DNA from 2 places in the Bradyrhizobium zhengyangense genome. Region 1 is predicted to be linked to the other one. Evidence: predicted binding sites of a transcription regulator. Region 1 holds the regulator's gene; the other holds the start of a gene.
The links. Region 1 encodes PhoB, which activates phosphate uptake and scavenging genes when phosphate is short. Its sites were predicted from a motif close to TGTCATNNANCTGTCAT; they were not measured.
Positions count from the first base shown of each region.

Region 2: the regulator PhoB is predicted to act here: its motif matches at 2,777-2,793, upstream of phnF (phosphonate metabolism transcriptional regulator PhnF).

Region 1 is NZ_JAKLTZ010000006.1:325,847-330,728, forward strand. Features, by position in the region: gene L6639_RS24375 (aspartate aminotransferase family protein) at 1-956, opposite strand, end outside; gene L6639_RS24380 (GcrA family cell cycle regulator) at 1,423-1,935, shown strand; gene phoB (phosphate regulon transcriptional regulator PhoB) at 2,040-2,747, opposite strand; gene phoU (phosphate signaling complex protein PhoU) at 2,762-3,478, opposite strand; gene pstB (phosphate ABC transporter ATP-binding protein PstB) at 3,490-4,311, opposite strand; gene pstA (phosphate ABC transporter permease PstA) at 4,308-4,882, opposite strand, start outside.
Region 2 is NZ_JAKLTZ010000002.1:76,541-81,422, reverse strand. Features, by position in the region: gene phnD (phosphonate ABC transporter substrate-binding protein) at 1-81, shown strand, start outside; gene phnE (phosphonate ABC transporter, permease protein PhnE) at 153-1,037, shown strand; gene phnE (phosphonate ABC transporter, permease protein PhnE) at 1,034-1,879, shown strand; gene phnF (phosphonate metabolism transcriptional regulator PhnF) at 2,014-2,742, opposite strand; gene phnG (phosphonate C-P lyase system protein PhnG) at 2,902-3,315, shown strand; gene phnH (phosphonate C-P lyase system protein PhnH) at 3,320-3,928, shown strand; gene L6639_RS05625 (carbon-phosphorus lyase complex subunit) at 3,932-4,882, shown strand, end outside.

The DNA.
Region 1 (4,882 bases):
TCGATCACGGAGGCCAGCTTCTGCTTGAGCAGCAGCGACATCTTCTGCACGTGGTCGAAGAAGCCGGGCTTGAGCATGACGTCGAGCACGGCGTTCGCGGCCGCGATCGCCAGCGGATTGCCGCCGAAGGTCGAGCCGTGCGAGCCGGGGCCCATGCCGGCGGCCGCATCCGCGGTCGCCAGGATCGCACCGATCGGGAAGCCGCCGCCGAGCGCTTTCGCCAGCGACATCACATCAGGCGTGACGCCGGTGCGGCGATGGGCAAAGAGCTCGCCAGTGCGGCCCATGCCGGTCTGCACCTCGTCGAACGCAAGCAGCAGGCCTTTCTCGTCGCAGAGCTGACGCAACGCCTTGAGGAAGGTGGGGGTCGCCGGACGTACGCCGCCCTCACCCTGGATCGGCTCGATCAGGATGCCGGCGGTGTGCGGGCCGATCGCCTTCTTCACGGCCTCGATGTCGCCATGCGGGATCTGGTCGAAGCCGTCCATCGGCGGACCGAAGCCTTCGAGATATTTTGCCGAGCCGGTCGCGGCCAGCGTCGCCAGCGTGCGACCGTGGAAGGCGCCTTCGAAGGTGATGATGCGGTAACGCTCGGGATGGCCCTTGGAGAAGTGATGATGGCGGACCAGCTTGATCACGCCCTCCAGCGCCTCGGCGCCGGAATTGCAGAAGAACACGAAGTCCGCAAAGCTCTCGTTGCAGAGGCGCGCAGCGAGCTTCTCACCGTCAGGACTCTGGAACAGGTTCGACATGTGCCAGAGCTTCGTCGCCTGCTCCTGCAGCGCCTTGACCAGCGCGGGATGGGCATGGCCGAGCGCATTCACGGCAACGCCCGAGGTGAAATCGAGATAGCGGTCGCCATTGGTTGCGATCAACCAGACGCCTTCACCGCGCTCGAAACCGATGTCGGCCCTGGCGAAAACGGGGAGCAAATGCGGCGCTGCGCTGTTGGTCATGACGGTCTCTTTAGTGGTCACTCAGGGTGTTTCGGACGGCCTGAACGCGCCTTGCGCAGCGCGTCATTTAGCCCGGAAAACGAAACGTGCCGCCTTTTAAGGGCGGCACGCGCAACTATCTTATGCTTGGCACCACGGGTGTCAATGCCGCCCGGAAAGCCCCAGGAAACGCTGATTCCGTAGTCTTGCGGTGCTAAATTTACGGGATTTTCGCCACGGAACATGTGGAAGCGAGTCGGCGGACTCTTGCGCGTGAGTCACGCCATATTGTAGCGTTTGGCTTGTCAGATACGACATCTCGTGCAGCGGTTCTGATCCCTTAAGTCCTCATGTACCGGCGTAAACGTTCGGGCGCATCTGGTGCGCCCGGCGAGCCTTAAGGGATTCTGGCGGCACGGGTTTTTCGAAGCTTAGGCATTCGTCGTGAGGCCCCAGGATGGCTGGCGCCGGCGAAGGAAAGGGTGCAATGACGGTTTTGACCTGGTCAGATGATCGCGTCGAGCAGCTGAAAAAGCTCTGGGAGGCCGGACTTTCGGCCAGCCAGATCGCCGCTGAGCTTGGTAACGTGACCCGCAACGCCGTGATCGGCAAGGTGCACAGGCTCGGCCTGTCCGGCCGCGCCAAGAGCCCCTCGTCAGCAGCTCCCCGGCCGCGCAAGGCGCGTCCAGCGCAGCACATGATGCGGGTGAGCCGCCCCATCGCACGCGGCAACACCGCGCTGGCGCAGGCCTTCGAGGTCGAGGTCGAGGCCGAGCCTGTTACCTACGACAACGTGGTGCCGATGAGCCAGCGGCTCTCGCTGCTCGAATTGAACGAAGCCACCTGCCACTGGCCGGTCGGCGATCCCTCGAGCCCGGATTTCTTCTTCTGCGGCGGCAAGGCGCTCTCCGGCCTGCCCTACTGCGCCCAGCACTCGCGGGTGGCCTATCAACCGGCGGCCGATCGCCGTCGTGCGCCGGCCAAGCCGAGCACGCGCTGAGCCCAGCTCTAGACGACATCGTCCCGGTACGGACCGGGACGATCGAGACGTAAAAAAGCGCGCCACAAGGCGCGCTTTTTTATTTTGCTTGCTTGCAGCCGCCGTTACGTCTGCTCGGCCTTCGCAAAGCGATCGTCGAGCGCATAGCCTGCGCCGCGGACGGTGCGGATCGGGTCTTGCTCGCGACCGAGATTGAGCAGCTTGCGCAGGCGGCCGATATGCACGTCGACGGTGCGTTCATCGATATAAATGTCGCGCCCCCAGACGCTGTCGAGCAGCTGCTCGCGCGAGAACACGCGGCCGGGATGCTCCAGGAAGAACTCCAGCAGACGATATTCGGTCGGGCCGAGATCGATCGGCCGGCCCGAGCGCGCCACGCGGCGCTTCTCGCGATCGAGCTCGATGTCGCCGAAGGCGAGCACGGTCGCAAGCCGCTCGGGGCTGGCGCGCCGCAGCAGGCCCTTCACGCGCGCGAGCAGCTCGGGCACCGAGAACGGCTTGACTATGTAATCGTCGGCGCCGGTCGCAAGGCCCCTTACCCGCTCGCTCTCCTCGCCACGCGCGGTGAGCATGATGATCGGAAGCTGCTTCGTATCGGAGCGTGCGCGCAGCCGGCGGCACAGCTCGATACCTGATAGTCCCGGCAGCATCCAGTCGAGCACGATCAGATCGGGGATGTGCTCCTTGAGGCGGGTGTCGGCATCGTCGCCGCGCATCACCGTCTCGACGTCATAGCCGTCGCCTTCGAGGTTGTAGCGGAGAAGCTCGGTGAGAGCTTCCTCGTCCTCAACAACCATAATGCGTGCGCCCATGGGCTCGTCGCTCCTTAAGTATTCGGGATCGTCGTGGCGAAGGTCGTCATGTCGCCCTTCGGCCGCTTGTCGGTGATGGCCTGGCCTTCGATCATGTAGAACACGGTCTCGGCGATGTTGGTGGCATGGTCGCCGATCCGTTCGATGTTCTTGGCGCAGAACATCAGATGGATGCAGAACGAGATGTTGCGCGGATCCTCCATCATGTAGGTGAGGAGTTCGCGGAACAGCGAGGTGCAGATGGCGTCGACCTCTTCGTCGCCCTTCCACACCGTCATCGCCGCCGGCAGATCATGCGCGGCGTAGGCGTCCAGCACCGACTTGACCTGCTGCTGCACGAGGTCGGTCATGTGTTCGAGGCCGCGGAACAGTTTGAGCGGATGGAAATCCGTCTCCAGCGCCGCGACGCGCTTGCCCATGTTCTTGGCGAGGTCGCCGATGCGCTCGAGGTCGGTTGCAACGCGCATGGCACCGACGATCTCGCGCAGATCGACCGCCATCGGCTGGCGGCGTGCGATGGTGAGCACGGCGCGCTCCTCGATCTTCTTCTGGAGCGCGTCGAGCTCGGCGTCGATGGTGACGACGCGCTGGCCAAGCGCGACGTCGCGGCGGATCAGCGCATCGACGGAATCGACGATCATGCGCTCGGCGATGCCCCCCATCTCGGCGACGAGGCGCGTGAGCTCCTGGAGGTCGGTGTCGAAGGCTTTTGCGGTATGTTCAGAACCCATGTCCTGTCTCCTCAGCCGAACCGGCCGGTGATGTAATCCTGCGTACGCCGGTCGGACGGCGACGTGAAGATCTTGCTGGTGTCGTCGAACTCGATCAGCTCGCCGAGATACATGAAGGCGGTCTTGTCGGAGACACGGGCCGCCTGCTGCATGTTGTGGGTGACGATCGCGATCGTGTAGTTCTCGGACAGTTCCTGGATCAGCTCCTCGACCTTGGCGGTCGAGATCGGATCAAGCGCCGAGCAGGGCTCGTCGAACAAGATCACTTCAGGCCGCACCGCGACGGTGCGGGCGATGCAGAGGCGCTGCTGCTGGCCGCCCGAGAGCGACAGGCCGGAGGCGTTGAGCTTGTCCTTGACCTCGTTCCACAGCGCGCCGCCGCGCAGCGCCTTCTCGACGCGATCGTCCATCTCGGACTTCGAGATCTTCTCGTAGAGGCGGATGCCGAAGGCGATGTTCTCGTAGATCGTCATCGGGAACGGCGTCGGCTTCTGGAACACCATGCCGACGCGGGCGCGCAGCAAATTGAGGTCCAGCTTGGGGTCAAGGATGTTGGTCTGGTCCAGCATCAGCTGACCGGTGACGCGCTGGCCGGGATAGAGGTCGTACATCCGGTTGAAGATGCGCAGCAGGGTCGACTTGCCGCAGCCCGACGGGCCGATGAAGGCCGTGACGCGGTTGGTGCCGAGCGCCAGATTGATGTTCTTCAGCGCGTGGTGCTCGCCGTAATAGAAGTTGAGGTTGCGCACCGTCACCTTGGCCGGGGCTTCCGGCAGCGGCTGTTGCGACGCCAAATGAGCGTTCGAACTCACGGATACGGAAAGGTCGGTCATTTTGCAGTCCTCTCGGCGCCGAGAATGCGCGCGCCAATGTTCAGGGCAAGCACGGTGAGGGTGATCAACAGCGCACCGCTCCAGGCGAGCTGCTTCCAATAGGCGTAGGGGCTCTGGACGAAATTGTTGATGGTCACCGGCAGGTTCGCCATCGTCTTGTTCAGGCCGAGGCTGAAGAACTGGTTCGACAGCGCGGTGAAGAGCAGCGGCGCGGTCTCGCCGGCGACGCGGGCGGTGGCGAGCAGCACGCCGGTGATAAGACCGGAGCGGGCCGCGCGGTAGGCGATCCGCTTGATCACCAGCGAGCGCGGCAGGCCGAGCGCGGAAGCCGCCTCGCGCAGCGCGTTGGGCACCAGCAGCAACATGTCCTCGGTCGTGCGCAGCACCACCGGGATCACGATGACGGCCAGCGCGAGCGAACCTGCGATCGCCGAGAAACCGCGCATCGGTACCACTACTGCGCCGTAGATGAACAAGCCGATGATGATCGAAGGCGCCGACAGCAGGATGTCGTTGATGAAGCGGATCACCGAGGTCAGCTTGTCGTTGCGGCCGTACTCGGCGAGATAGG
Region 2 (4,882 bases), on a different contig from region 1:
GAGCCGGTCGCCAACGACGATTACAACAAGACCATCGAGCTGATTAAGTTCGTCGACAATCTGCGTAAGAAGGCGTCCTGAGCTCGTCGGGACGACGCACTGGAGCCGGGGCGATGGACCCGGCTCTTTTTCTTGATGGACCCGTATTCTCGATGACGGTTGCGGTTTCGATCCTTCCCGAGCAGCAACTCGCTGCCCTGAACGCCGCGTATAGCAAGGCGCTCGCGCGCAAGCGCTTGCGCCTGCTGGCGGGCTTCGCCGTCTTCGTTGCCGCGCTGATCGTGGCGTCGATCGGCGCCGAAGTGAACTTGCGTACTTTCTTCACTTATTTCGGCAACTTCATCAGCTATTTCGACCGTATCCTCACCCTCGACAGCGGCCAGCGGGTCTGGACCAATTTTGGCGAATGGTTCTGGGGCCTGCGCAAATGGCTGAAGCTGCTCGGCGAGACGCTGCTGATCTCCTATGTCGGGACGCTGATCGGCGCCGTTCTCGCCTTCCTGCTGAATTTCTTCTCCGCTGAGAACACCTCGCCCGCGCCCTGGTTGCGCTTCACCGTCCGGCGCCTGCTGGAATTCGCCCGCACGGTGCCAGGTATCGTCTTCGCGCTGATCTTCGTCATGGCCTTCGGCCTCGGTCCGGTGGCGGGCGTGCTCGCGATCGCGATCCACTCCACCGGCGCTCTCGGCAAGCAGTTTTCCGAGATCGTCGAGAACGCCGACATGAAGCCGGTCGAAGGCATCCGCTCGACCGGCGCGAGCTGGATCTCCTGCATGCGCTTTGCGATCCTGCCGCAGGTCTCCGCGGGCTATGCCAGCTACGCGCTGCTGCGTTTCGAGATCAATGTGCGCGAGGCCTCGGTGATGGGCTTTGTCGGCGCCGGCGGCATCGGGCAGGAGCTGATCGTCGCTATCAGAAAATTCTACTACTCCGACGTCAGCGCCATCCTTGTGACCATCATCGTCACGGTCTTCCTGATCGACATCACCACCGGCTGGGTGCGCGCCCACCTGTTCGGCAAGGAGGCGCGGAATTGAGCAAGCCGCAGGACGTCGACACCGCGGAGCTCCGCGCGCGCTATCCCGATGTCTTCAACCGTCCGGCATCGGCGCGCCTGGCGACGCCGTCGATGCTCGTCGCGGCGCTTGCGATCTTCGTGTTCGGCCTGGTCGATCTCGATTTCTCGCCGTCGCGTTTCATCACGGGGCTGAGCCAGCTCGGCTGGATCAGCATGATGATGATGCCGCCTGATCCCGGCTCGTCGCTGCCGCTCTATCTGCAGGCGCTGGGCGAGACGCTCTCTATCGCGTTGCTCGGCACCACGCTTGCCGCCCTCCTCGCGCTGCCGGTCAGCCTGCTGGCCGCCCGCAATATCGTGCCTCACATCGTCCGCTTTCCAGTGCGGCGGTTCCTTGATTCGATCCGCGGCGTCGACACGTTGATCTGGGCGCTGGTCTGGATCAACGTCGTCGGGCTCGGTCCGTTCGCCGGCGTGCTCGCCATCGCGGTGTCGGATTTCGGCGCATTCGGAAAACTGTTCTCGGAAGCGATCGAAGGCGCCGACCAGAGGCAGGTCGAGGGGATCCGTGCCTCCGGCGGCAGCGCGCTGCACGAGATCCGTTTCGGACTGCTGCCGCAGGTGCTGCCTGTCATCGCCGGCCAGGTGCTGTATTTCATCGAGTCGAACACGCGCTCGGCCACCATCATCGGCATCGTCGGCGCCGGCGGCATCGGCCTCCAGCTCGCTGAGCAGATTCGCGTGCTGGAATGGCAGAAGGTGTCGTTCCTGATCCTGATGATCCTGGTCGCCGTTGCCGCGATCGATTTCATCTCGGGCAAGCTGCGGTTTGCGATCATTGGACGAAGGGCCGTCGCCTAAGCGCAGGTGCCGTAGGGTGGGCAAAGCGGAGCGTGCCCACCACTTCTCTCGAATCATGGAAAGATCGTGGGCACCGGCGCAAGAGCGCCTTTGCCCAGCCTGCGGCACCGTTTTCGTGGAGAGAGCGGCCGGCCCTACGGCTCGACCAGAAACTCTACCCGCTCCGCCGCAAAGCGCGAATGCTTCGTCACCAGCGGCTTGCCCTCGAGATCGAGGTCCGTCGCGTCGACCACCAGGATCGGCCGCCCGAGCGGCAGGTCGAGCCGCGCGGCATCGGTCGCATCGATGATGCCGGCGGTGATCCTGGTCGCACCGCGGCGATAGTCGCGGATCCCGTAATGCTCGAGCATCTTCGTCATCGAGCGCGTGGCTGAAAACACCGTGCCGGCGCCTGGAAACCGCTCCGCCGACAGCCAGGTCGTGGAGACGCAGATCGGCGTGCGATCGGCGAGGCGGATGGCCTCGATCCGCACCAGCGGCGCGCCGGTCTTCAAACCCAGTTCGCGCGCCAGTTCGCGGGTTGCGACATCCTCTGACGCCTCAATCAGGCGGCCATGCGGCTCGCGGCCTTCGGCGCCGACGATCTCCGAGAAGCGCGTGCGCGAGCGCAAGGGATAGGCGAGCTTCTGCGCCTCGACATAGGTTCCGCTGCCGCGCTCGGCGCGCACGATGCCGCGCTCGGCAAGGGCTGCGAGCGCGCGCCGCACGGTGTGCCTGTTGACGCGATAAGTTTCCGCGATCTCCATCTCGCCCGGCAATTTGTCGCCGGCGGCAAAACGGCCGTCGGCGATGCCGCGCTCGATGCCGTCGGCAACGAGGCGCCACAGCGCGACGCCTGAAGAGGCGGTGTCCTGCATACTCATGTCGGCGGCCAGCCTAGCCCGGAAATCACACGTTTGTCACGAAACAGTCATGGCGCTTCCGTATCAAGTTGTCTATTATCATAGACAACTTGAGTTCGACAAGAGTCGGTGGATTCGGTGAGCCAACACAACACCCAGCAAGCCCAGCGCAAGGCCGCCATGGCCGTGCTGGCGCACGCGGAGGCGGGCGAGATCGCCGCCCGTCTCCGCACAATCTCCTTGCCTGGTCATCAGGATTTACGCGAACCGGAGAATGGTCTGGTGATGCTGCGCGGCCGGGTCGGCGGCGATGGCGCGCCTTTCAATCTCGGTGAGGCCACGGTGTCCCGCGCAGCGGTGCGGCTTGCGAGCGGCGAGGTTGGTTTCGGCTACACGCTTGGGCGAAATAGCGAGAAGGCGCGGCTGATCGCCCTGTGCGACGCATTGGTGCAGTCGCGCGACTTCGGCGCCGCCGTCGAACGCGACGTAATCGCACCGTTGCGCGAGCAGCTTATGGTCAGACGCAAGCAGCAGGCCGAAGAGACCGCTGCGACGAAGGTTGATTTCTACACCATGGTGCGCGGTGAAGGGTGAGGCCATGACAACGATTGCGGAACTGCCGCCGGGGTTCGTCGACAAGGTGTTGTCGGCGCAATCGACCTTTCGCTCGGTCATGGACGCGATGGCGCGGCCGGGTGCGGTCCAGCGCATCGTGCCGATGGCGGGAACACCTGAAACGATGATGCGCGGCACTGCCGCGATCGCGCTGACCCTGTTCGATCACGACACCCCGCTCTGGCTCGATGCGCGCATGGCTGAGAGCACTGACGTCCTGAAGTGGCTCAAATTCCACACCGGTGCGCCGGTGATCCATGATTGCTCCATCGTGGCTTTCGCGCTGATCAGCGACGGCGTGTTGCTGCCCAATCTCGAGCGTTTCGCGCTGGGCACCAACGAATATCCAGACCGTTCGACCACCGTCATCCTTCAGGTCGAGAGCCTGGATTCGGGGCAAAACTTCGAGCTCCGCGGCCCCGGCATCGACGGCGTCGCGACGCTCCAGGCCGCGTTCAAGCCTTTCGATTTGTTCGAGCAGCTGCGCTTCAATGAGACTCTGTTTCCGCGCGGCATCGACGTGGTGCTGGTCGCCGACGATGCCGTGGTTGCGATCCCGCGCACCACGCGTGTCATGAGCAAGGGAGGCTGATGCATGTATGTCGCAGTCAAAGGCGGCGAACGCGCCATCGAGAACGCCCATCGCCTGCTCGCCAATGCCAGGCGCGGCGACCAAAGCGTTGCGGAAGTCTCGCTCGACCAGATCTCGGAACAGCTTGGGCTCGCCGTCGACCGCGTCATGAGCGAAGGTTCGCTCTATGACCGCGAGCTCGCGGCGCTCGCGATCAAGCAGGCACGCGGCGATCTGATCGAGGCGATCTTCCTGGTCCGCGCCTTCCGCGCCACCCTGCCGCGCTTTGGCGCCAGCGAGCCGGTCGACACCGGCGCGATGCGGGTGCAGCGGCGGGTGTCCTCGACCTTCAAGGACATTCCGGGCGGCCAGATCCTCGGGCCCACCTTCGACTATACCCATCGCCTGCTCGATCCCTCGCTCGCCCAGGGCTTTGTGCCGGAAGCGCCGGCCGTGGCCGAAGCATCCACGGCGCCGACGCCGCGCGTGACCGACATTCTCGGCCGCGACGGGCTGATCGAATCATCGCCGCAGGCCGAAGACGGCGCCAGCGTCGGCGATCTCACGCGAGAGCCGCTGAACTTTCCGGCGGACCGCGACCTGCGCCTGCAAAATCTCGCCCGTGGCGACGAAGGCTTTCTGCTGGCGATGGGCTACTCCACCCAGCGCGGCTACGGCCGCAACCATCCCTTCGCCGGCGAGATCCGCTTCGGCGAGGTCGAGGTGGAGTTCGCTGCCGAAGACGTTGGCTTCGCCGTGCCTCTCGGTTCTATCGAGCTGACCGAGTGCCAGATGGTCAACCAGTTCAAGGGCTCGGCCACGGAAGCACCGTGCTTCACCCGCGGCTATGGCCTTGCCTTCGGCCAGAGCGAGCGCAAGACCATGTCGATGGCACTGGTCGACCGGGCGCTGCGTGCCCGCGAGCTCGGTGAAGAGGCCTTGGCCCCTGCGCAAGATGAAGAATTCGTGTTGTCG